4 regions of the Streptomyces sp. LX-29 genome follow, and region 1 is predicted to be linked to each of the others. Evidence: riboswitches for the same ligand, from Rfam matches in the RefSeq annotation. Region 1 holds a riboswitch; each other region holds the start of a gene.

Region 1 (5,720 bases):
CACCCGCCCCGTGGTGGACCGCTTCGTCGCCGGTGAGCGGCTGGACGAGTCCATGAACGCCGTGCGGTCGCTGGCCGACCGCGGCATGGAGGTCACCCTCGACCATCTGGGCGAGGACATCACCGACCCCGCCGAGGCGCTGCGCAACCGCGACGCCTACCTCGCGCTCACCGAGGCCCTCGCCCCGCTGGAGCTGGGCGCCAAGGCCGAGATGTCCGTCAAGCTCTCCGCCTTCGGCCAGGCGCTGCCGGGCGGCCACGAGCTGGCCCTGAAGAACGTGACGCCGGTCGTCGAGGCCGCCGCCGAGATCGGCACCACGGTCACCCTGGACATGGAGGACCACACCACGGTCGACTCCACCCTGGCCATCCTGGCCGAGCTGCGGAAGCGCTTCCCGCAGACCGGCGCCGTCGTGCAGTCCTACCTGTTCCGCACCGAGGAGGACTGCCACGCGCTCGCCGGGGAAGGCTCCCGCGTGCGCCTGGTCAAGGGCGCGTACAAGGAGCCCGCGAGCGTCGCCTTCCAGGACAAGCACGAGGTCGACAAGGCGTACGTCCGCTGCCTGAAGATCCTGATGGCCGGCGACGGCTACCCCATGATCGGCTCGCACGACCCGCGCATGGTCGCCATCGCGCAGGAGCTCGGCAGCCAGTACGGGCGCAAGCTCGACGAGTACGAGTTCCAGATGCTGTACGGCATCCGCGAGGCCGAGCAGCAGCGGCTCGTAGCGGAAGGTCACCGTATGCGGATTTACATCCCGTATGGCACAGACTGGTATGGATACTTCATGCGCCGTCTCGCGGAGCGCCCCGCGAACCTCGTGTTCTTCCTGCGCTCGCTGATCAGCCGCGGCTGACGACGGTGAGCAGCGGGCAGGCCGGCTGGGGGTCCGGGGGTCGTCCCCCGGGAACAGCAGCCTTCCCGCGCTCGCTGGTCAGCCGCCGACGACGACCGTGAGCAGCGGGCAGGCCGGCTGGGGGTCCGGGGGTCGTCCCCCGGGAACAGCAGCCTTCCCGCGCTCGCCGGTCAGCCGCGGCTGACCGCCCTCACTCGCCAGCCGCCGACGACCCGCCCCCTCGCACACCCCTCGATCGAAGGAGACAACGGCCACCATGGACGCTGTGACCCAGGTCCCCGTGCCGGTCAACGAGCCGGTGCACACCTACGCCCCCGGTACCCCGGAGCGCGCCCGTCTGGAAACCAAGCTCAAGGAGCTGAGCCAGAACCCGATCGAGCTGCCGATGACCATCGGCGGCGTGAAGCGGATGGGCGGCGGTGAGCGCTTCGACGTGGTGCAGCCGCACAACCACTCCGCGGTGCTCGGCACCTACGCCAACGCCACCGAGGCCGACGCCCGGGACGCCGTCGACGCCGCCCTGGCCGCCGCCCCGGCCTGGCGCGCGACCTCCTTCGACGACCGCGCGGCGATCATCCTGCGCGCCGCCGAGCTGCTGGCCGGCCCCTGGCGCGAGACGATGGCCGCCTCGACCATGCTGGGCCAGTCCAAGACCGCCCAGCAGGCCGAGATCGACACCCCCTGCGAGCTCGTCGACTTCTGGCGCTTCAACGTCGCGTACGCCCGCCAGATCCTGGCCGAGCAGCCCCCGGCCAACGCGCCGGGCGTGTGGAACCGCATGGACCACCGCCCGCTGGAGGGCTTCGTCTACGCGATCACCCCCTTCAACTTCACCGCGATCGCGGGCAACCTGCCGACCGCCCCGGCCCTGATGGGCAACGTGGTCGTGTGGAAGCCGTCCCCGACGCAGACGCACTCCGCCGTGCTGCTCATGCAGCTCCTGGAGGAGGCCGGCCTGCCGAAGGGCGTCATCAACCTGGTGACGGGCGACGGCCTGGCCGTCTCCGAGGTGGCCCTGAACCACCGCGACCTGGCGGGCATCCACTTCACCGGCTCGACCAAGACCTTCCAGCACCTGTGGAAGACGGTCGGCAACAACATCGAGAAGTACCGCTCCTACCCGCGCATCGTCGGCGAGACGGGCGGCAAGGACTTCGTGGTGGCGCACCCGAGCGCCGACCGCGCCGCGCTGAAGACCGCGCTGACCCGCGGCTCCTTCGAGTTCCAGGGCCAGAAGTGCTCCGCGTCCTCGCGCGCGTACATCCCGGCCTCCATCTGGAACGACGGCTTCAAGGAGGAGTTCGCGGCCGAGGTCGACGGCATCACCATGGGTGACGTCACCGAACTGTCGCACTTCATCGGTGCCGTCATCGACGACCGCGCCTTCGCCAAGAACAAGGCCGCGATCGACCGCGCCGCCGCCGACCCGAGCTGCACGATCATCGCCGGCGGCAGCTACGACGACTCGGTGGGCTACTTCGTGCGCCCGACCGTCATCGAGTGCACGGACCCGGAGAACGAGGTCTTCAAGGCGGAGTACTTCGGCCCGATCCTCGCGGTGTACGTGTACGACGACAGCTCGGACGAGAAGTACGACGAGATGCTGACCCAGATGGAGTCGGTCTCGGACTACGCCCTGACCGGCGCGGTCATCGCCAACGACCGCGCCGCCGCCGCGTACACGATGGAGAAGCTCCGCTTCGCCGCGGGCAACTTCTACATCAACGACAAGTCGACCGGCGCCGTCGTCGGCCAGCAGCCCTTCGGCGGCGGCCGTGCCTCCGGCACCAACGACAAGGCGGGCGCCCCGCAGAACCTGATGCGCTGGACCCTGACCCGCGCCATCAAGGAGACGCTGGTCCCGCCGACGGACTACCGCTACCCGCACATGGGCTGAGCCCTTGACGGCTGACGGCACGTCCGTCCCAAGACACCGCCCCCCTGCCGGTCCTCACGCCGGCAGGGGGGCGGTTTCCATTGCGGCGCCGCCGCACCGCAAGGGAGATGTGCGTCTGGCCTGACCTCCTTGGTCTACCTGACCCGGCCGTACCAGACCTGGCTGGTCCAGATCTTCTCCAGCCGCACCGACTTGCCGGGCTTCGGAGAGTGCCAGATCTTGCCCTTACCGGCGTAGATGCCCACGTGGTAGACGTTCGAGCCGGAGTGGAAGAACACCAGGTCACCCGCCTTGCGGGAGCCCCTGGAGATGTGCCGGGTCTTGTTGTACTGCGAGGCCGCCGTGCGCGGCAGCTTCTTGCCGGCCTTCTTGTACGAGTACTGGGTGAGCCCCGAGCAGTCGAAGGCGTTCGGCCCCGTGGCGCCCCAGCGGTAGGGAGCCCCCTTCTTCGAGGCGGCGACCTTCAACGCCGTCTTGGCCGGTGCCGGCTTGGCCTGGGTGGCCGCCTGGGCCTCGGCCGACATGACGGGCACGAGGGCGGTCGCGGCGACAGCCGCGGTGGTGAGGGCACAGGTCGCCCCGGCCTTGGAGATGAGCGCGGGTATGCGAGTACGCGGAGAACGCGTGGACATGCAAAAGCCCTTCGTCATCCGCCTACGAAAGATGACCTGTCGGGTTCGGGCTGACAAAGTTGCCCGGCCACATGCGTGGCTTCACCCCAAGGGCCACCGGTTTCGTGGCCCGTCGTGCTTGGGTCTCCCGCTCCTGCCGAACTCGTGGTTCCGAGCGTGGATCCGAGCGGTGGCAGGACTCGGCGTCCGCCCGGATCGCCCCGTCGGGATGACGGGGACTGAACAACGGTTATGGATACTGCGTCATGAACGGCCGGAATACCGAGCTGAAACGATCACTTGTGAACTTATTCACGGCTTAGCACGCCGGGCGCGCCACGCCCGTCATGACGGAAGTAGGGGGATTTTTACGGTGACTGAGCGGGCGTCGACGGACCGCCCGTAACCCGCCCGTGACCTGGGAACCGGGCCCGGCGCACAACGGGTCGTCATCGGTCAAGCCGAGATGGCGGTTGGCGGGGCGTCAGCCGCGACGCCCGGCACGCTCGCGCCGGGGATGAAAGGGGCCCGCCAGCACCGAGGCGGTGGCCATCGCGGCGGCGCTCCGACGCGTCCTCGGGCGCTCGTCGGGGGCGCTCGACAGGGGGCGCCCGGCGGCAGCCGGCTGCGTGGCGCACCGCGGGGCCGCCCGGTGGAACCCGCCGGTCGGGCATGGGCGACGACTCCGCGCGCCGCGCCCCGACGCGGAGGCGCGCGGAACCCACGGCAACGACACGCTTCGAGCCGTCCGGCCGCCCGGCGCCCCGGCCACCCGGCCGCGGTGCCACCCGGACAGGCGGGCCACCCGGACAGGCGGGCCACCCGGACAGTCGAGCCGTCCGACAGAGATCAGGCCCCTGGGCGCACCCGCCCCGGTGGGTCGCCGCCCGACCGGGGCACCGCATCCGGCCCCGCCCCCGGCGGAACTCCACGTCTCAGATAGTAGGACGTCCGACTAATTGTGCAGACAGCCCGGCTCCGCTGGCTTACGTTGGTGTCAGCCGAACATGTCGCTCCATCCAGCGACGGCGGATGCGGCCCGGTGCTGGCGCAGGTGACCCCTGCCGCACCCGGCCCCCGCCCCTCACGGCTTCATATCCACCTTCTCGGGGCTCTCAACAGCAAGAGGAGACGTGACCATGGCCGAGACCGCCGTCCGCCGCGCCCGCCACACCGTCCGCCGCAAGACCGACCACCTCGACGCCGACCGGAAGAACGCCGCCGCCGCGCTGCAGCGGGCGCTCGACCGCCGCGACAACGGCGGCGCCACCGGTCACTGAGGTCGGACGCGGCGCGGGCGGGTGATCGTGAAGTGGTCGACCCGCTCGCCCGACTCCGCGAGCGTGGTGACCCTCATCCGCGGGGCGCGCCCGCCCGGATCGACCTCCACCGCGAGGAACGAGAAGCCGGTGTAGCGGACCCGCGACCACTCCACCTGTTCCGGGCTCTTCTGCCGACCCCTGGTCCAGTGGTAGGTGTCCACGTGGTCCAGGTCCTTCTCGTGTCCCTCGTAGCTGTCGGGGACCGGGAAGGAGTACAGCCGGGCGCCGGCGCCGCCCGCGGTGGCGTAGACGATCCCGTCGCGCGTGGGGTCGGTCTCCCCACCGATCGGCACCGGACGGGACTCCCCGCCACGCCGAATGGCGTCGGTCCGCTCGTAGACGTGGTTGTGTCCGTTGACCACCAGGTCCACCCCGTGCTTCTCGAAGAGCGGCACCCAGGCGTCGCGGACGCCGCCGTCCGAGGCGTGCGCGCTGGTGGTGGAGTACGCGCAGTGGTGGAAGAAGACCACGATGAAGTCGACGCCGGGGGTCTTCCGCAGCTCCCCCAGCCGGCGGTCCAGCCAGCGGGTCTGCCTCCCCTCGGTGTACCCCCGGTTGGCGGGGATCTCGTGCGAGACGTCGTTGGCGTCCAGCGCCACCACGGCCACGTTCCCGTAGACGAAGGAGTAGACGCCGGGCGCCGTGCGCGGGTCGGGGCCGTTCTCGGGCAGTGACCAGCGGGCCAGCTGACCGCCGTAGCCGTCCGGGGAGTACCACGCCTCCATGTCGTGGTTGCCGGTCGTGACCATCCACGGGACCCGTGCGGCCACCGACTCGGTCTGTGCCAGGAACTGGTCCCAGAGCCGCGCGTCATAGGTGTCGTCGGTCCCGCCCTGCCCGGAGGAGTCCGCGTAGCAGATGTCGCCGGCGTGCAGATGGAAGGACGGGTTCTGACCCAGGATCAGCTGGTCGTTGGCGAGCGCGTCATAGCTGATGCCCTGGTCGCCGAAGGCGGTGAAAACGAACCTCTCGGCCTGGGCGGGGGCGGTGCGGAAGGTACCGAGGGAGGAGAAGCGGCGCGGGTCGGCCGGGTC
Region 2 (5,720 bases), 330 kb from region 1:
CGTCGGCTGGGCCGAGGGCCTGCACGCCCGCCCCGCGTCCATCTTCGTCCGTGCGGCGACCGCCGCCGGGGTCCCCGTGACCATCGCCAAGGGCGACGGTCAGCCGGTCAACGCCGCTTCGATGCTCGCCGTGCTCGGCCTGGGCGCCCAGGGCGGCGAGGAGATCGTGCTCGCCTCCGAGGCCGCCGACGCGGACGCCGCGCTGGACCGCCTGGCCAAGCTGGTCGCCGAGGGCCTGGAGGAGCTCCCGGAGACGGTCTGAGCCACCGGCACGGTGGTGGTGCGGAACGATCGGGGGCGGCTTTACGGAGCACGCCCCCCATTCGTCTCCGAAACCCCTCCGGTCAATCCACTCCGCACGACGACAAGGCCGCGCGCCCGGCTAATCCGGGCACGCGGCCTTGTTTTCACTCGAAGGCGATCGCGCCGCGAAGCCACGGATTCCCCGCGACGGAAATCGCCATTCTTCATATGCCATGTGTATACGGCCCACGTGTTAATTCCGAGCGCTCGCCGTGTTGTGGGATTGTTTCGAATCCCTCACGGCGGCGGCCGGTGCCACGGCCGTGAACGGGCGGCGGAGCCGGTACTCGGCGAGCGAGCGCTCCGCGTGCAGCGCGGCCAGCGAGCGGGCCCGCTCGGCGTCGCCTCGGGCCACGGCGTCCACCAGCGCGCCATACCCCTCCCACGACTCCACGGCCCGCACCACCGCGGGTTCCGCACGCGGCGGGCCGGGGCGTGAGGCCGGGGCGGCGGGCGACGCGGGGCCGGCCGGCTCCAGCGCGTACATCCAATCGATCTTCCGCCGCAGCTGCACCAGCAGCCCGGCCAGGCTCGGGCTTCCGGAGGCCTGCGCCAGCGTCTCGTGGAACCAGTCGCAGAGCGGGCGCAGCTCGGCGAGCTGACCGCGACGCGCCCGTTCCTGGCCGAGCCGCACCAGCCCGCGCAACACCTTCAGATGCGCCTCGGTGCGCCGCTGGGCGGCGCGCGCGGCGCCCAGCGGCTCCATCAGGGCGCGGATGTCGAGCAGGTCGGCGACCTCTTCCGGCGAGGGCTGCGCGACGCACGCCCCGGCGTGCCGGCGGCTGGTCACGAAGCCCTCGGACTCCAGGGTGCGCAGGGCCTCCCGCACCGGCACCCGCGAGACGCCGTAGCGACGGGCGAGCAGTTCCTCGGTCAGCCGCGCGCCGGGCGCGAAGGCGCCGGAGACGATGTCGTCGCGGATCGCCGTACACACCGCATGGGCCGAAATCCGACGGCCGCCCTGGAACACAGTCGAATCGCCGTTCACTTCCGGTCCCGCATGGTCGAACCTCCGCCGTAATCCCCGCTAAACGCAGCTGATTGACGTGTGATCCACAAACTCTATTCCACGTGGCCGGAATTTCCGACGGCCCGAGTGATTTCATGGCTATTTTTTGGCCATGCCCCGGAGGGCACACGCGTAAGGCCCCGGCCGGGGGCCGGGGCCTTGCGGGGGAAGTCCGCCGTGCGGCGGCGGGTCAGATGTTGACGCCGTGGTGGCGGAGGTAGCTCACCGGGTCGATGTCCGAGCCGTACTCCGCGGTGGTGCGCGCCTCGAAGTGCAGGTGCGGACCGCTGGAGTTGCCGGTGCTGCCGGAGAGGCCGATCTGCTGGCCCGGGGTGACCGTCTGGCCGACGGAGACGCTGAGCGAGGACAGGTGGCCGTACTGGGTGTAGGTGCCGTCGTTCATCTTGATGACGACGTTGTTGCCGTACGCGCCGCCCCAACCGGCCTCGACGACGGTGCCGGAGCCGACCGCGCGCACCGAGGTGCCGGACGCCGCGTGGAAGTCCACACCGGTGTGGCTGCCGGAGGACCACATGCCGCCGCCTGCTTGGTAGGAGGTGGAGACGTAGGAGCCCTCGATCGGCGACACGAAGGTGTTCAGCCGCTTGCGCTCGGCCTCGCGGGCGGCGCGCTCCTTGGCCTCGCGCTCGGCCTTCGCCCTCGCCTTGGCCTTCTTGGCCGCGGCCTCGGCCGTGCGCTTCGCCTCGGCGGCCTCGCGGACGGCCTGCTTGCGGGCGGCCTCCTCGGCCTGCGCCTTGGCGGCGGCCTCCTGGGCCACGTTCTCCTGGGTCTGCGCCTGGGCGTCGATCTGGTCGGCCATGTGCTCACCGACGACGATCGCCTGGTTGAGGCCGGTGTCCTCCAGGCGGTCCGGCTCGCCGGAGGGCGAGGCGGCGAACGCGGGGGAGGCGACGGAGGCGACGACGCCACCGATCGTGGCTATCCCGGCGATGTTCGCGCCCGTACGGGCGGCGGAGCGGGGACGACGGTGCTTCCCGGTGGCACGGGTGAACGCCATGGGGTGGCGTACTCCTTTCCTTCCTTCGCCTACCGGGTTAGCTGACGGGTTCGGAGCAGGAAGGTCTCCTACGAGCACCTCCGGAAAGGCGCCCGATTCACCCCAGGGGGATATGGGTCCCCGGCTCCCCTGGCTCGTGCCACGGGACTCGGCGATGGTCGCTCGCTGCCGCGGGTGCGGCTCACGCATGACGAGCAACCGCACCGACGCTAGAGGCGAGTTCTTTCGTTCACCAAACAGATCAGCGTTTTTGTTGCGCTCGCCACACACACAGACAGGCAATCTCTCCAATAAAACGGACATTTGACGGATGCCAAGCCGTGATCTGGGACCCAGGTCGGCGCGGGCGGGCGCGGGCAGCGAAAGAGGGGCCCTGACGTCCCGTCGGACGTCGGGGCCCCTCACCGGACCTCACATCGCGTCAGCCGATCGCGTGCGCGCATCGCGCCAGCCACATCACGTCAGCCACATCGCGTCAGCGCGTCGCACCGGCCGATCGCGTCAGCGCGTCGCGTCAACCGGACACGACGCGCACCTCGCCGATGCCGAGGGCCCGCACCGGCTCCTCGATGGCCGAGGCGTCACCGACGAGCACCGTGACGAGCCGGTCCCCCGGGAATGCGCTCACCACGGCCGCGGTCGCCTCCACCGTGCCGGTCTCCGCCAGCCGGGCGTAGAGCTTCCCCTGGAAGTCGTCGGGGAGCTGCTGCTCCACCTGGTCGGCCAGGGTGTTGGCGACGGCCGCCGCCGTCTCGAAGCGCAGCGGCGCCACGCCCACGAGGTTCTGCACGGCCGCCTCGCGCTCGTCGTCCGTCAACCCCTCCTCGGCCAGCGTCCGCAGCACCTTCCAGGCGTCCTCCAGCGCGGGCCCGGTCACCTCGGTGGCCACCGAGCCGCTGATGGCGAGCATCGCGATGCCGGAGACGCCCGCGGTGGCGGGGTCGACCGAGCGCAGCACCTGGCCGAAGGCGCGCACGCCGTAGGTGTAGCCCTTCTCCTCGCGCAGCACCCGGTCGAGGCGCGAGGTGAGGGTGCCGCCCAGGCAGTAGGTGCCGAGCACCTGAGCGGGCCACACGCGGTCGTGCCGGTCGGCGCCGACCCGCCCGATGAGCAGCTGGGTCTGCACCGCGCCGGGCCGGTCGACGATCACCACACGGCCGGTGTCGTCGGCCGTGATCGCCGGGTAGGAGCGCTTCCGAGCCGGCCCGCCGGTCCAGGAGCCGAGGGTGTCGGCGAGCGCCTGGTCGAGGTCGAGGTCGGTGAAGTCGCCGACGACCACGGCGGTGGCGCTGGCCGGCCGCACGTGCGCCTCGTAGAAGGCGCGCACGGAGGCGGCGTCGATGCGCGCGACGGTCTCCTCGGTGCCCTGGCGGGGCCGGGACATCCGGACGTCGGCCGGGAACAGCTCCTTGGACAGCGCCATCGAGGCGCGCCGAGCCGGGTTGGCCAGCTCGTGCGGGATCTCGTCCAGTCGGTTCTGGACCAGCCGCTCCACCTCGCCGTCGGGGAAGGCGGGGGCGCGCAGCGCGTCGGCCAGCAGGCTCAGCGCCTTGTGCAGCCGGGAGGCCGGGACCTCCAGCGACACCCGGACGCCGGGGTGGTCGGCGTGCGCGTCCAGGGTGGCGCCGCAGCGCTCCAGCTCGGCCGCGAACTCCTCCGCGTCGTGCTTGTCGGTGCCCTCGGACAGGGCGCGCGCCATGATGGTGGCGACGCCGTCCAGGCCGGCCGGCTCGGCGTCCAGCGGCGCGTCGAGGCTGATCTCCACCGCGACGACCTGCTGGCCGGGGCGGTGGCAGCGCAGCACGGTCAGGCCATTGGGCAGCGTGGCGCGCTCGGGCGCGGGGAACGCCCACGGCTTGGCCAGACCCGGCTTGGGCTGCGGGTGGAACGTCATGGTGGCGGCGGTGTCGCTCACTGCGCCGACTCCCCTTCTTCCGTGGTGCCGGCTTGCTTGCCGGCGGCGTTCTCGGCGGCGTCCGCGGCGTCGGCCGCGTTCTCCTCGGTGTCGGCCCCGTCGGCGGCCGCGGCCTGCTCGGCCGGCTGGACGGGCTCGTAGACGAGGACCGCGCGGTTGTCGGGGCGCAGTCGCGCGGCGGCCACCGCGCGCACCTCCTCGGCGGTGACGTCCAGGACCCGGTTGACGGCGGTGAGCGCCAGCTGCGGGTCGCCGAACAGAACGGCGAACCGGCACAGTTCGTCGGCGCGCCCGCCGACGGTCGCCAGCCGGTCCAGCCACTCCCGCTCCAGCTGCGCCTGGGCGCGCTCCATCTCCTGCGGGGTCGGCCCTTCCGCGGCGAAGCGGGCCAACTCCTCGTCGACCGCCGCCTCGATGTCGGGCACCTCCACGCCGCCGGAGGTCTTCACGTCCAGCCAGCCCAGCGAGGGCGCGCCGGAGAGCCGCAGCAGGCCGAACCCGGCGGCCACGGCGGTGCGGTCGCGGCGCACCAGCCGGTTGTGCAGCCGGGAGGACTCGCCGCCGCCGAGCACGGTCAGCGCCAGATCGGCGGCGTCGGCCTCGCGGGTGCCGTCGTGCGGCAGCCGGTAGGCGGCCATGAGGGCGCGGGCCGGGACCTCCTCGTGGACCTCCTCGCGCAGCTGCTCGCCGATGACGTCCGGGAGCGAGCCGTCGCGCGGGGGGCGCTTGCCCTCGTGGGAGGGGATGGAGCCGAAGTACTTCTCGACCCAGGCCAGCGTCTGCTCGGGGTCGATGTCGCCGACGATGGCCAGCACCGCGTTGTTGGGCGCGTAGTAGGTGCGGAAGAACTCCCGCGCGTCCTCCAGCGAGGCCGCGTCCAGGTCGGCCATCGAGCCGATGGGCGTGTGGTGGTACGGGTGGCCCTCGGGGTAGGCCATGGCGACGAGGCGCTCGAAGGCCGTGCCGTAGGGCACGTTGTCGTAGCGCTGCCGGCGCTCGTTCTTGACGACGTCCCGCTGGTTCTCCAGGCTCTCCTCGTCCAGCGCGGTGAGGAGCGACCCCATACGGTCGGCCTCCAGCCACAGCGCCAGCTCCACCTGGTGGGCGGGCATCGTCTCGAAGTAGTTGGTGCGCTCGAAGCTGGTGGTCCCGTTCAGCGAACCGCCTGCGCCCTGCACCAGCTCGAAGTGGCCGTTCCCGGACACCTGGGCGGAGCCCTGGAACATCAGGTGCTCGAAGAGGTGAGCCAGGCCGGTACGCCCCTTGACTTCGTGGCGCGAGCCGACGTCGTACCAGAGGCAGACGGCGGCGACCGGGGTCAGATGGTCCTCGGAGAGCACCACCCGTAGGCCGTTGGCCAGGCGGTGCTCGGTCGCTGTCAGGCCGCCGGAGCCGGCCTGTTGCGTGGCCGTGTGACCCATGGGCATGTACGTCCCTTCGATCGCGTGATCAAGCGTGTACGGAACCGGCGCGGT
Region 3 (5,720 bases), 2.4 Mb from region 1:
ACGCCATCCTCCTGGCGGAGGGCGCCTCCGACTGAGGGGTCGGCCCCGTGGTCGGCGTAGGGCCCGCCTTCGACGGGGCGGCGCCGGCCCCGGCGGGGCGGTCGCCGTCCCCGGCGGGAGGGAAAGAGGGCCGTCCTCTCCCGTCCTCGGCTCAGGGGATACCGTCGATGACATGTCCGATCAGTCGCCGTGTGCCCGTTCCGCCGCCGCGCCCGAGCTCTTCACCTGGGAGTTCGCCACCGATCCGTACCCCGCGTACGCCTGGCTGCGCGAGCACGCGCCGGTACACCGGACGGAGCTGCCGAGCGGGGTGGAGGCGTGGCTGGTGACGCGCTACGCGGACGCGCGGCAGGCGCTGGCGGACCAGCGGCTGAGCAAGAACCCCGTGCACCACGCGGAGCCCGCGCACGCCAAGGGGAAGACGGGGATCCCCGGCGAGCGTAAGGCCGAGCTGATGACGCATCTGCTCAACATCGACCCGCCGGACCACACCCGGCTGCGGCGGCTGGTGTCCAAGGCGTTCACCCCGCGCCGGGTCGCGGAGTTCGCGCCGCGGGTGCAGGAGCTGACCGACGGGCTCATCGACGGCTTCGCCGGGCGCGGCGAGGCGGACCTCATCCACGAGTTCGCCTTTCCGCTGCCCATCTACGCGATCTGCGATCTGCTCGGCGTGCCGCGCGAGGACCAGGAGGACTTCCGCGACTGGGCCGGCATGATGATCCGGCACGGGAAGGGGCCGCGCGGCGGCGTCGCCCGGTCCGTGAAGAAGATGCGCGGCTACCTCGCCGAGCTCATCCACCGCAAGCGCAACGCCCTGGGCGACGACCTCATCTCCGGTCTCATCCGCGCGTCCGACCACGGCGAGCACCTCACCGAGAACGAGGCCGCGGCGATGGCGTTCATCCTGTTGTTCGCCGGCTTCGAGACCACCGTCAACCTCATCGGCAACGGCACCTACGCGCTGCTGCGCCACCCCGAGCAGCGGGCGCGCTTCGAGCGGGCGGTGGCCGAGGGGGACGAGGAGCTGCTCGCGACGGCGGTGGAGGAACTGCTCCGCTACGACGGACCGGTGGAGATCGCGACCTGGCGGTTCGCCACCGAGCCGCTGACGCTCGGCGGGCAGCGCATCGCCGCGGGCGACCCGGTGTTGGTGGTGTTGGCCGCGGCCGACCGCGACCCCGAGCGCTTCCGCCATCCGGACACCCTGGACCTCTCCCGCGGGGACAACCAGCATCTCGGATACGGCCATGGCATCCACTACTGCCTGGGCGCGCCGCTGGCCCGGCTGGAGGCGCAGACCGCCCTCGCGACCCTGCTGCGCCGCCTGCCCGACCTGCGACTTGCGGCCGAGGAGAGCGATCTGCGATGGCGTGGCGGGCTCATCATGCGGGGGCTGCGCACCCTCCCGGTGGAGTTCTCCGCGTCTGAAAAATGACGCGGAATCAACTATGTGATCTCTGCGTGACCTCCACTACATCGACTTGTGACTGTCAGGTGGCCGCATTATCTTCAACCCTCGACTCAGCCGCCACACGAGAGGCCCGTACGTATGCGCTCCGGCACTGGTAGACATCGCCGTCCCCGTCAGGCTCCGGCCATCGTCGTCGCAGCCGGCGTGACCGGCGCGAGCATCGCGCTGCCGCTGATGGGTGCGACCAGTGCGAACGCCGCAGACACCGCCACCTGGGACCGCGTCGCCGAGTGCGAGAGCGGCGGGATGTGGAGCGCCAACGAGGGCAACGGCTTCTACGGTGGGCTCCAGCTGACGCTCGACATGTGGAAGAGCCACGGTGGCATCGACTACGCCCCGCGTCCGGATCTGGCCAGCCGCTCGCAGCAGATCGCCGTGGCCCAGAGCATCCTGAAGGCCCAGGGGCCGAGCGCCTGGCCGGGCTGCGCGGTCAACGCCGGCCTCACCCAGGGGGGCAGCGCCCCGGAGGTGGACCCGGGCCGCACCCTGCCCCCGGAGCCCGACCCCATCCCGTCCGAGACTCCCGACCGCCCCTCCGGGGAGACGGACAAGGAGAAGGACCAGGGCGAGGAGGCCGACCGGGACGCGGACAAGGACGCGGACCAGGACGCGGACAAGGGCGAGGACCAGGACGCGGACAAGGGCGAGGGCCAGGACGCGGGCAAGGGCGAGGACGCGGACCGGGGCGCCGACCAGGGCTCGGACCGGGGCGAGGACCCGCGGGGTGACGACGACCGCGAGGGGCCCGCGGATCCCGTGGACCCCCAGGCGCCTGACGGGGGCTCCGACGACTCCGGAGGCGACTCCCGGGACCCGCGCGGCTCCGACGGCTCCGAAGGCTCCGACGGGTCGTCGGACACCGGCCGACCGGGTCAGCCCGACGAGGCGGAGCCGGGCACCCCCGGGGGCCGGGACGGCGAAACCGGCACCGGCGTGGACGAGGGCCCCGCTACCGACACCCGCGAGGGCACCGGGCGCCACCGCGGCCAGCCGGACACCCGCGCCCCTGAGGACGGCGACCAGCGCAGCGGACGGCACGCCTCGCGCGACGGCCTGGAGGGCCGGGACGGCTCCACCGGCCCCGGCGACTACACCGTGCGACCCGGTGACAACCTGTCAGTCATCGCCGAGGAGAACAAGGTTCCCGGCGGCTGGCCGGCGCTCTACGACGCCAACGAGCGCGTCGTCGGCAAGGACCCGAACGTGATCCAACCCGGACAGCAGCTGGTACTTGACGCCGAGAAGGCTCCGGAGACCGGCGCCGACCAGGACGCCACGAAGGCGTCGAAGACTCAGAAGTAGTGCTGACGAAGGCGGTTCGCTGCGGTATGCCCGAGTTTGGTGAAAGTGAGATATGGATCTCTTCGCCTATTCGGGTGTATCGCCCGTGTCCCGCCTTCGTACGCCACTTCTGACCTGCGGCGATGTGGGTTCCCCGGTCCAAACGGGGCTGAGATTCCACGGATGTTGGGGTTTGAGCTCTCCGGGGGGATGTGCTTACCGTCGTCATCGCTCGCACCGCGAGTGCCACCGACCGTCACGCCGAGTCCTGCCAGCGGTCGGAGGGATTGTCGACGCGCAAGCGCCGAAGGCAGGAGCGGGGGACCCAACGTATGTGCCGGGCCCTCCGGCTAGGGGTGAAGTCGCACGCGGTCACCGCACGCGGCCGGGCAACTCACGTGCCCGAACCCGACAGCTCACCTCGTAGGCGTCGGTGAGGAAACCCAACATGCTTCATGGCAAGGGCAAGCATCGTCGTCCCTCCAAGGTCACCCGCATCGCCACCCTCGCCGGTGTCGCCGGCGCCGCGGTCGCCGTCCCGCTGATGGGCGCCACCGCCGCCAACGCGGCCACCACCGAGCAGTGGGACCAGGTCGCGCAGTGCGAGTCCGGGGGCAACTGGTCCATCAACACCGGCAACGGCTACTACGGCGGCCTCCAGTTCTCGGCCTCCACCTGGGCCGCCTACGGCGGCACGCAGTACGCGCCCACCGCCGACAAGGCCAGCAAGTCCCAGCAGATCGAGATCGCCCAGAAGGTGCTGGCCGGGCAGGGCAAGGGCGCCTGGCCCAAGTGCGGCGTCAACCTGACCAGCGGCGGCAGCCAGGGCTCCGGCTCGGGCGGCTCCCAGGCGCACACCCCGTCGCAGAGCCAGAGCCACACCCAGTCGCAGTCGCAGGCCCAGTCCCGGCCGCAGACGCACCAGCAGTCCCAGCCGCAGGCCCGGCCCACCGCCCAGCCGCAGCCCGAGCGCACCACCCAGGCCCCGAAGGCCAACCGCTCCCAGGAGCGCCAGGCCCAGCCGCAGCAGTCCGCGCCGCGCCACGCCGCCCCCAAGACCATCCAGAAGGGCGACGGCGAGTACCAGGTCAGGGCGGGCGACACGCTGTCCACCATCGCCGCCGCGCAGCACGTCGACGGCGGCTGGCAGAAGCTCTACGAGCTGAACGACGACATCGTCGGCGACGCGGACCTCATCTACCCGGGTCAGATGCTCGACCTGCGCTAAGGGCTCCGCGGGAAGTGCCGTGACGGGCCGTCGTTCGCCTGCGGGCCCGTTGTGGCTGGTCGCGCAGTTCCCCGCGCCCCTTCAGGGCGCTGCCGAACCGCAGCCGACTTCACCAGAGCCGCTTAGCCCCCTTTTCAGGGCTCGGTTCGCCTGAGTGCGCGCGCGCCCTTCGGCTCACTCGCCGGAGTGCGCGCGGGGCCGGAGTGCGCGCCCGGCCGCAGTGCGTGCGCGGTCGGGAGTCAGGGGATCGTCCCCCTCGTCCCCACATCCCCGCAGTCCCCCTCTCGGCTGAGCCGCCCCAGCCTCAGCTGAGCCCCCACGCCGGCCCCGGCCGGGCGCGCCCCACCCCCCGTAACGGGCGCCCCGCCGGGGCCGTGCGCCTTCTCCGCTCAGCGAACAGCCGCCGATTCGCCCCACGATCAGGGCTTTTGGGGTGTGCGCCGTCTCGTCCGGCGGGCGAAGGGCGGGCACAGCGCCCCGGGCCCGTTAGGCTCGTGTCGCAGAACCCAGACACATACGAAGGAGACCCTCGTGCCGTCCATCGACGTCGTCGTAGCTCGCGAGATCCTCGACTCGCGAGGCAACCCCACGGTCGAGGTCGAGGTCGGCCTCGACGACGGCAGCACGGGTCGTGCTGCCGTGCCGTCCGGCGCCTCGACCGGCGCCTTCGAGGCCCTCGAACTGCGTGACGGGGACAAGAACCGCTACAACGGCAAGGGCGTCGAGAAGGCCGTCCTCGCCGTCATCGAGCAGATCGGCCCGGAGCTCGTCGGCTACGACGCCACCGAGCAGCGCCTGATCGACCAGGCGATGTTCGACCTGGACGCCACCCCGGACAAGTCCTCGCTCGGCGCCAACGCCATCCTGGGCGTCTCCCTGGCCGTCGCCCACGCCGCCTCCGAGGCGTCCGACCTCCCGCTCTTCCGGTACCTGGGTGGCCCCAACGCCCACCTGCTGCCGGTCCCGATGATGAACATCCTGAACGGCGGCTCGCACGCCGACTCCAACGTGGACATCCAGGAGTTCATGATCGCGCCGGTCGGCGCGGAGTCCTTCTCCGAGGCGCTGCGCTGGGGCACCGAGGTCTACCACACCCTCAAGTCGGTGCTGAAGGAGCGCGGCCTCTCCACCGGCCTCGGCGACGAGGGCGGCTTCGCCCCGAACCTCGACTCCAACCGCGAGGCGCTGGACCTGATCCTGGAGGCGATCCAGAAGGCCGGCTACACCCCGGGCCAGGACATCGCGCTGGCGCTGGACGTCGCCGCCTCCGAGTTCTACAAGGACGGCTCCTACGTCTTCGAGGGCCAGGAGCGCACCGCCGCCCAGATGACCGAGTACTACGCCGAGCTCGTCGAGGCGTACCCGCTGGTCTCCATCGAGGACCCGCTGTTCGAGGACGACTGGGACGGCTGGAAGACCATCACCGCCAAGCTCGGCGACAAGGTCCAGCTCGTCGGCGACGACCTGTTCGTCACCAACCCGGAGCGCCTCGGCCGCGGCATCGAGGAGGGCGCCGCCAACGCCCTGCTGGTCAAGGTCAACCAGATCGGCTCGCTCACCGAGACCCTGGACGCCGTCGAGCTGGCCCAGCGCAGCGGCTTCAAGTGCATGATGTCCCACCGCTCCGGCGAGACCGAGGACGTCACCATCGCCGACCTGGCCGTCGCCACCAACTGCGGCCAGATCAAGACCGGTGCCCCGGCCCGCTCCGAGCGTGTCGCCAAGTACAACCAGCTGCTG
Region 4 (5,720 bases), 2.2 Mb from region 1:
GGCCACGGGCCAGATGGTCGCCATGATCATCGGATCCGCGCTCACCCTCGGCTTCGCGGCCGTCGCCGCGCGCCTGGGTCACACCAGGGTGCGGGCGATCCTGATCGCGGTGGGGGTACTCGCCGCAACGGCGGCGATCTTCGCCCACAGCGCGATCATCCTGTTCGTGGCAATCGGCCTCGCCGTCTTCAGTGCCACCGGCGTCAACGCCACCCAGTCCATGACCGCGGCCTCCGCCGTCCCCGATTCCCAACGCCCCACCGGAATCGGCCTGTTCCAGCTCGCCTACCTCATGGGCGGAGCCCTCGGCCCGGCGCTCGCCACCCTGCTGGTCCTTGGCTGACACCTGCGTCGATGACAGTCACGTGGACGGTGACATCTCTATTCGGAGGTACCGGCCGCTCACACGGGCCGCGTCGCCCCCGTGAACGGCATCTGGTCCACCGGCGCCAGCCGGACCGCGGAGCCGGGGCGCGGGGCGTGGATCATCTGGCCGTCGCCGACGTAGAGGCCGACATGGCTGACGCCGGAGTAGAAGAAGACCAGGTCGCCGGGGGCGAGTTGGTCGCGGGAGACCCGCCGGCCGGCGCTGATCTGGGTGTAGGTGGTGCGCGGCAGGGCCACCCCGGCGGAGCGCCAGGCGGCCTGGGTGAGCCCCGAACAGTCGTAGCCCGAGGGGCCGGTGGCGCCCCAGACGTACGGCTTGCCCAGGGCGCCGTACGCGTAGGAGACGGCCTGCGCGGCCCGGCCGGAGGGGGCCGGGGCCGCCGCCGCGGGCCGCGCGGAGGCGGCCTGCTTCGTCGGCCGGGGCGCGGCCGCGGGCCGGGCCGGTGCGTCGGCCGCCGCGATCCGCGCCCGCTGTGCCGCCGTCAGCTGCCGTAACAGCCGTTCCGCGGCGGCCAGCTTGCCCTCGATCGTCCGCTTGTGGCGGGCCAGCGCGTCACGGGAGCGCCGGAGCTCGGCCAGTCGGCCGCCGGCCTCCGCGCGGGTCTGTCGGAGGCCGCGCAGCTGGCGCGCCACGCCGGCGGCGGCCGCGGCCTGCCGGCTGTCCGCGCGGTCGGCGAGCGAGGCGCGCTCCAGGTACTGGTCGGGGTCGGAGGAGAGGGCCAGTTGCAGCTCGGGGGCGACCGAGCCGGAGCGGTACTGCGCGGTGGCGGCGGAGCCCAACGCGTCACGGGAGGCGTTGAGCCGCTCCGCCTTGCGGGCGGCCTCGTCGCGCAGCTCGTCGTACCGGGCGCGGGCCGTGTCGGCCTTCTCCTTCGCGCCGTTGTACCGCTCGGTGGCCTCCTCGGCCTGCCGGTGGTACTCGTCGACCTTCGCCTTCACCTGCGCGGGGGAGAGCCGCGGCTGGGCCTGCGCGTCGGTGTCGGCTCCGGTCACGGCGCCGGCGACCCCGGCGAGGGCCAGGGCCGCGGCGGCGTGGGCCGAACCGCCGGGGAGCAGCCGCCGTCTGGGCTTCCGATGCGAGGCCACGACGTGATCACCATTCCTTCCGGGGTGACGGCGGCGCCCCTACGCAGCGTGACGAGGAGCGGGCCGGCGTCTGGAGGAGGACGCTAAGCCCGCGCGCGGGGCCAAGGCGGGGCGATGCGGGAGAGTGAATGGATTCGGCGGCTCGGCGACCGGAGCTGAGAGCTTGGGCGGCGGGTCGCCGCAGGTGAACGCGCGGGTCTGACCGAGGTTCCGAAGACGCCACGGTCGCGGGGCGCGCGATGGTATACGGGCACCGCCGCGAGCGGCACGGCACCCACGCGGCCTGCCGGCGCCCCGCCGCGGCTACGCTCCGAGGCCATGAACGTACTGATCAACGTCTTCGTCGGCCTCCACATCGTCGGCATCGCCGCCCTGCTCGGGGGCTTCCTCTCGCAGATGAAGGCGATGCGCGGGGGCGAGGCGCGGATGACCCCGGGCATGCTGCACGGCGCGCTCACCATGCTGATCACCGGCGTGGCCCTGGTCGGGCTCAACCAGGCCGACGACCAGCCGGTCAACAACCTCAAGATCGGGATCAAGATGGCGCTGCTGATCGTGATCCTCGCGCTGGTCTACGTGAAGCGGGACGAGGAGCGCGTCGCCACGCCCGTCTTCGGCCTGGTGGGGCTGCTGACCACGGCGAACGTCTTCATCGCGGTGCTGTGGACCTGAGCGGGCCGGGACCGGGGGCGCCGGTTCCGGTGCCCGCCGGTTCCCGCACCCGCCCGCCGCGGCGCCCCGGGATGACGCCGGGCGCCGCCGGCTAGGCCGGGCGCACGTTGCCGTAGATCGGCATCTCCGTGATCGGAGCGATCTTCACGACGTCGCCCGGCTTCGGCGCGTGGATCATCATTCCGTCGCCGATGTAGAGCCCCACATGGCTGATGTCGTCGTAGAAGAAGACCAGGTCACCCGGGATGAGCTCGGACGTCGCCACCCGCTGGCCGACCTTCACCTGGTCCCAGGTGGTGCGCGGCAGGGTGACCTCGGCGGACTTCCAGGCGGCCTGGGTGAGCCCCGAGCAGTCGTACGAGCCGGGGCCGGTCGCTCCCCAGACGTACGGCTTGCCGAGCTGGGCCCGGGCGAAGGCGATCGCCCGCTCCGCCTTGGTGGCGTGTGAGCCGGAGTCGCTCCCGGAGCCCGAGCCGGACCCGGTGTCGGTCCCGGTCCCGCTGTCGCCGCCGGCGTCCTGGTCGGGCGTGGGCTGCTGCCTGCGCCGCTCGGCCTCCTCGCGCTGCCGCTCCTTCTCCGCCAGTTCGGCGGCCTTGCGGCGGGCCTCCGCCTCCTTGCGCCTCTCGATCGCCGCCAGTCGCGCCTTCTCCTCGGCGGTCAGCCGCGACAGCAGCGTGCGGGCCTCCGCCAGCTTGCCCTGGACGGTCTCCTTCTTGGCCCGCAGCCGCTTCTGCGACTCGGACAGCCGGGTCAGGCTCCGGGCGGCCTCGGCGCGCTGGGTGGCCGCCTCCGCCGTCTGGACGCGGAAGTCGTCGACCGCCTCCTTCTGGCGGCCGGTGAGCCGGTCCATGAGGTGGCTCCGGTCGAAGAAGTCCTGCGGGTCGGAGGCGAGCAGCAGGGTCGCGGTGTTCGCCACCCCGCCGTGCCGGTACTGGGCCGCGGCGTACGCGCCCAGGACGCGCCGTGCCTCGTTGAGCTTCTCGGTGCGCCGCGCGGCGTCCTCGATCATGCGGTCCACGGTGGCGCGCTGCTTGTCCGCGCGCTCCTCGGCCGCGTTGTACTCCTGGGTGGCGGTGCCCGCCTCCCGGTAGAGCGTGTCGACCCGCTCCTTGACCTCCTCCATGGTCGGCTCGGGCGCGCGGGGCGCGGCCTGCGCGCTCGGGGCGGCCTGGGACAGCAGGGTGACCGAGGCGAGGGCGGCGGTGGTGACGCCGACGGCCGTCCGGCGGCCGGCGGGCGCGGACTGGATCCGGGCGGATATCCGGGGGCGCGGTTTGCGGTGCGACGCCAAGGAGGCGCCTCCTTCCGTGGACCGCCTACCGGGTTAGCTGTCGGGTTCGGGCGTCGGAAGGCTGCCCTACGGTCCGTACGGGCCGGTGTCGAGCGAGAGCACCGATGGCCGGTGGTCCGATACGGTCTGATTCACCCCGGTCCTGCGTGTGGGTCCCCGGCTCCGGGTGCCTGGTGGGGCAGGGCCGGACTCGACGGAGGCGGCCCGTGCCGGCGCGGTCGCCGACGGGCGGTGCGGGCCGCTTGGGCGAGCACGCTAGCCAACGCGCGGGGCTCCTGGGAAGCCTGGTGTTCGATTTGCCCCGACACCATTCCGTGACTTCGTCGGCCCGTTGTCGGTGCGGACGCCTAGACTCGTGTGGCGATGAGCAGCAGCCTCTTTGACGACAGCTTCCTGGCGGGCCTCGAACCTTCGGGCGAGGAGCCCCCGCCGCCGCCCGAGGACCCCGAGGACGTCGGGTACGCGGCCGCGGAGGAGGTGCCGCACGACCTGTTCGGCGACACTTTTAACGTGCCCGCACCGAGGGAGCCCAGGGACACCCACTACCGGGACGGCGCCCCCCGCCCCGCCGTCGACCCGGCGGCGCTCCTGGAAGGGCTCAACGAGCAGCAGAGGGCCGCCGTCGAGCACTCCGGCGGACCGCTGCTGATCGTCGCCGGCGCCGGCTCCGGCAAGACCCGGGTGCTGACCCATCGCATCGCCCATCTGCTCGGCACGCGCCGGGTGCACCCCGGCCAGATCCTGGCGATCACCTTCACCAACAAGGCCGCCGGCGAGATGAAGGAGCGCGTCGAGGACCTGGTCGGCCCGCGGGCGAGCGCCATGTGGGTGATGACCTTCCACAGCGCCTGCGTGCGCATCCTGCGCCGCGAGTCGAAGAAGCTCGGCTTCACCTCGTCCTTCTCGATCTACGACGCGGCCGACTCCAAGCGGCTGATGGCGCTGGTCTGCCGGGACCTCGACCTGGACCCCAAGCGCTTCCCGCCCAAGTCCTTCAGCGCGAAGGTCTCCAACCTCAAGAACGAGCTCATCGACGAGGAGACCTTCGCCGGCCAGGCCGCGGACGGCTTCGAGAAGACGCTCGCCCAGGCGTACGCGATGTACCAGTCGCGGCTGCGCGAGGCGAACGCGCTGGACTTCGACGACATCATCATGACGACGGTCAACCTGCTCCAGGCGTTCCCGGACGTCGCCGAGCACTACCGCCGTCGCTTCCGCCATGTGCTGGTCGACGAGTACCAGGACACCAACCACGCGCAGTACACACTGGTGCGCGAGCTGGTGGGCACCGACACCGAGGAGCTCCCCGCCGCCGAGCTGTGCGTGGTGGGCGACGCCGACCAGTCGATCTACGCCTTCCGCGGCGCCACCATCCGCAACATCCTCCAGTTCGAGGAGGACTACCCGCAGGCCAGGACGATCCTGCTGGAGCAGAACTACCGCTCCACCCAGACCATCCTGAACGCCGCCAACGCGGTCATCGAGCGGAACGAGAACCGCCGCCCCAAGAACCTGTGGACCGAGGCCGGCGCCGGGGCGACGATCACCGGCTATGTCGCGGACACCGAGCACGACGAAGCCCAGTTCGTCGCCGACGAGATCGACCGGCTGACCGACGACGGCCACGCCAAGGCCGGCGACGTCGCCGTCTTCTACCGCACCAACGCCCAGTCCCGCGTCTTCGAAGAGATCTTCATCCGGGTGGGCCTGCCCTACAAGGTCGTCGGCGGCGTGCGCTTCTACGAGCGCAAGGAGGTCCGGGACGTCCTGGCCTACCTGCGGGTGCTGGCCAACCCTGAGGACACCGTCCCGCTGCGGCGCATCCTCAACGTGCCCAAGCGCGGCATCGGCGAGCGCGCCGAGGCGATGATCGAGGCCCTCGCGCTGCGCGAGAAGATCTCCTTCGCGCAGGCGCTGCGCCGCGTCGACGAGGCGTACGGCATGGCGGCCCGCTCCAGCAACGCCGTGAAGCGCTTCAACACGCTGCTGGAGGAGCTGCGCACGGTCGTGGAGTCGGGCGCCGGCCCCGCCACCGTGCTGGAGGCCGTCCTGGAGCGCACCGGCTACCTCGCCGAGCTGCAGAACTCCACCGACCCGCAGGACGAGACCCGCATCGAGAACCTCCAGGAGCTGGCCTCGGTCGCCCTGGAGTTCGAGCAGGAGCGCACCGAGGCCGAGCCGGGCACCCTCGCCGAGTTCCTGGAGCGGGTGGCCCTGGTCGCCGACTCCGACCAGATCCCCGACGAGGACACCGAGGGCACCGGCGTCATCACCCTGATGACCC

What was found. Region 1 has a riboswitch for cyclic di-AMP ahead of LRS74_RS09410 (C40 family peptidase). Riboswitches for the same ligand answer to the same signal wherever they lie in the genome.
Positions count from the first base shown of each region.
Region 2: linked by a shared signal. The riboswitch ahead of LRS74_RS08145 (M23 family metallopeptidase) and the one ahead of LRS74_RS09410 (C40 family peptidase) in region 1 are both predicted to bind cyclic di-AMP.
Region 3: linked by a shared signal. The riboswitch ahead of LRS74_RS20050 (transglycosylase family protein) and the one ahead of LRS74_RS09410 (C40 family peptidase) in region 1 are both predicted to bind cyclic di-AMP.
Region 4: linked by a shared signal. The riboswitch ahead of LRS74_RS19205 (C40 family peptidase) and the one ahead of LRS74_RS09410 (C40 family peptidase) in region 1 are both predicted to bind cyclic di-AMP.

Region 1 covers NZ_CP089746.1:2,221,026-2,226,745, forward strand. Annotated here, with positions in the region: gene LRS74_RS09400 (proline dehydrogenase family protein) at 1-856, shown strand, start outside; gene pruA (L-glutamate gamma-semialdehyde dehydrogenase) at 1,113-2,753, shown strand; gene LRS74_RS09410 (C40 family peptidase) at 2,888-3,385, opposite strand; cyclic di-AMP (ydaO/yuaA leader) riboswitch at 3,389-3,552, opposite strand; gene LRS74_RS09415 (hypothetical protein) at 4,504-4,644, shown strand; gene LRS74_RS09420 (metallophosphoesterase family protein) at 4,638-5,720, opposite strand, start outside.
Region 2 covers NZ_CP089746.1:1,893,025-1,898,744, forward strand. Annotated here, with positions in the region: gene LRS74_RS08135 (HPr family phosphocarrier protein) at 1-262, shown strand, start outside; gene LRS74_RS08140 (GntR family transcriptional regulator) at 497-1,273, opposite strand; gene LRS74_RS08145 (M23 family metallopeptidase) at 1,503-2,330, opposite strand; cyclic di-AMP (ydaO/yuaA leader) riboswitch at 2,340-2,494, opposite strand; gene LRS74_RS08150 (pitrilysin family protein) at 2,845-4,245, opposite strand; gene LRS74_RS08155 (pitrilysin family protein) at 4,242-5,672, opposite strand.
Region 3 covers NZ_CP089746.1:4,646,800-4,652,519, forward strand. Annotated here, with positions in the region: gene LRS74_RS20035 (nucleoside triphosphate pyrophosphohydrolase) at 1-35, shown strand, start outside; gene LRS74_RS20040 (cytochrome P450) at 173-1,435, shown strand; gene LRS74_RS20045 (transglycosylase family protein) at 1,616-2,773, shown strand; cyclic di-AMP (ydaO/yuaA leader) riboswitch at 3,045-3,197, shown strand; gene LRS74_RS20050 (transglycosylase family protein) at 3,201-3,980, shown strand; gene eno (phosphopyruvate hydratase) at 4,512-5,720, shown strand, end outside.
Region 4 covers NZ_CP089746.1:4,448,062-4,453,781, forward strand. Annotated here, with positions in the region: gene LRS74_RS19190 (MFS transporter) at 1-343, shown strand, start outside; gene LRS74_RS19195 (C40 family peptidase) at 403-1,473, opposite strand; gene LRS74_RS19200 (hypothetical protein) at 1,792-2,145, shown strand; gene LRS74_RS19205 (C40 family peptidase) at 2,237-3,436, opposite strand; cyclic di-AMP (ydaO/yuaA leader) riboswitch at 3,443-3,627, opposite strand; gene pcrA (DNA helicase PcrA) at 3,800-5,720, shown strand, end outside.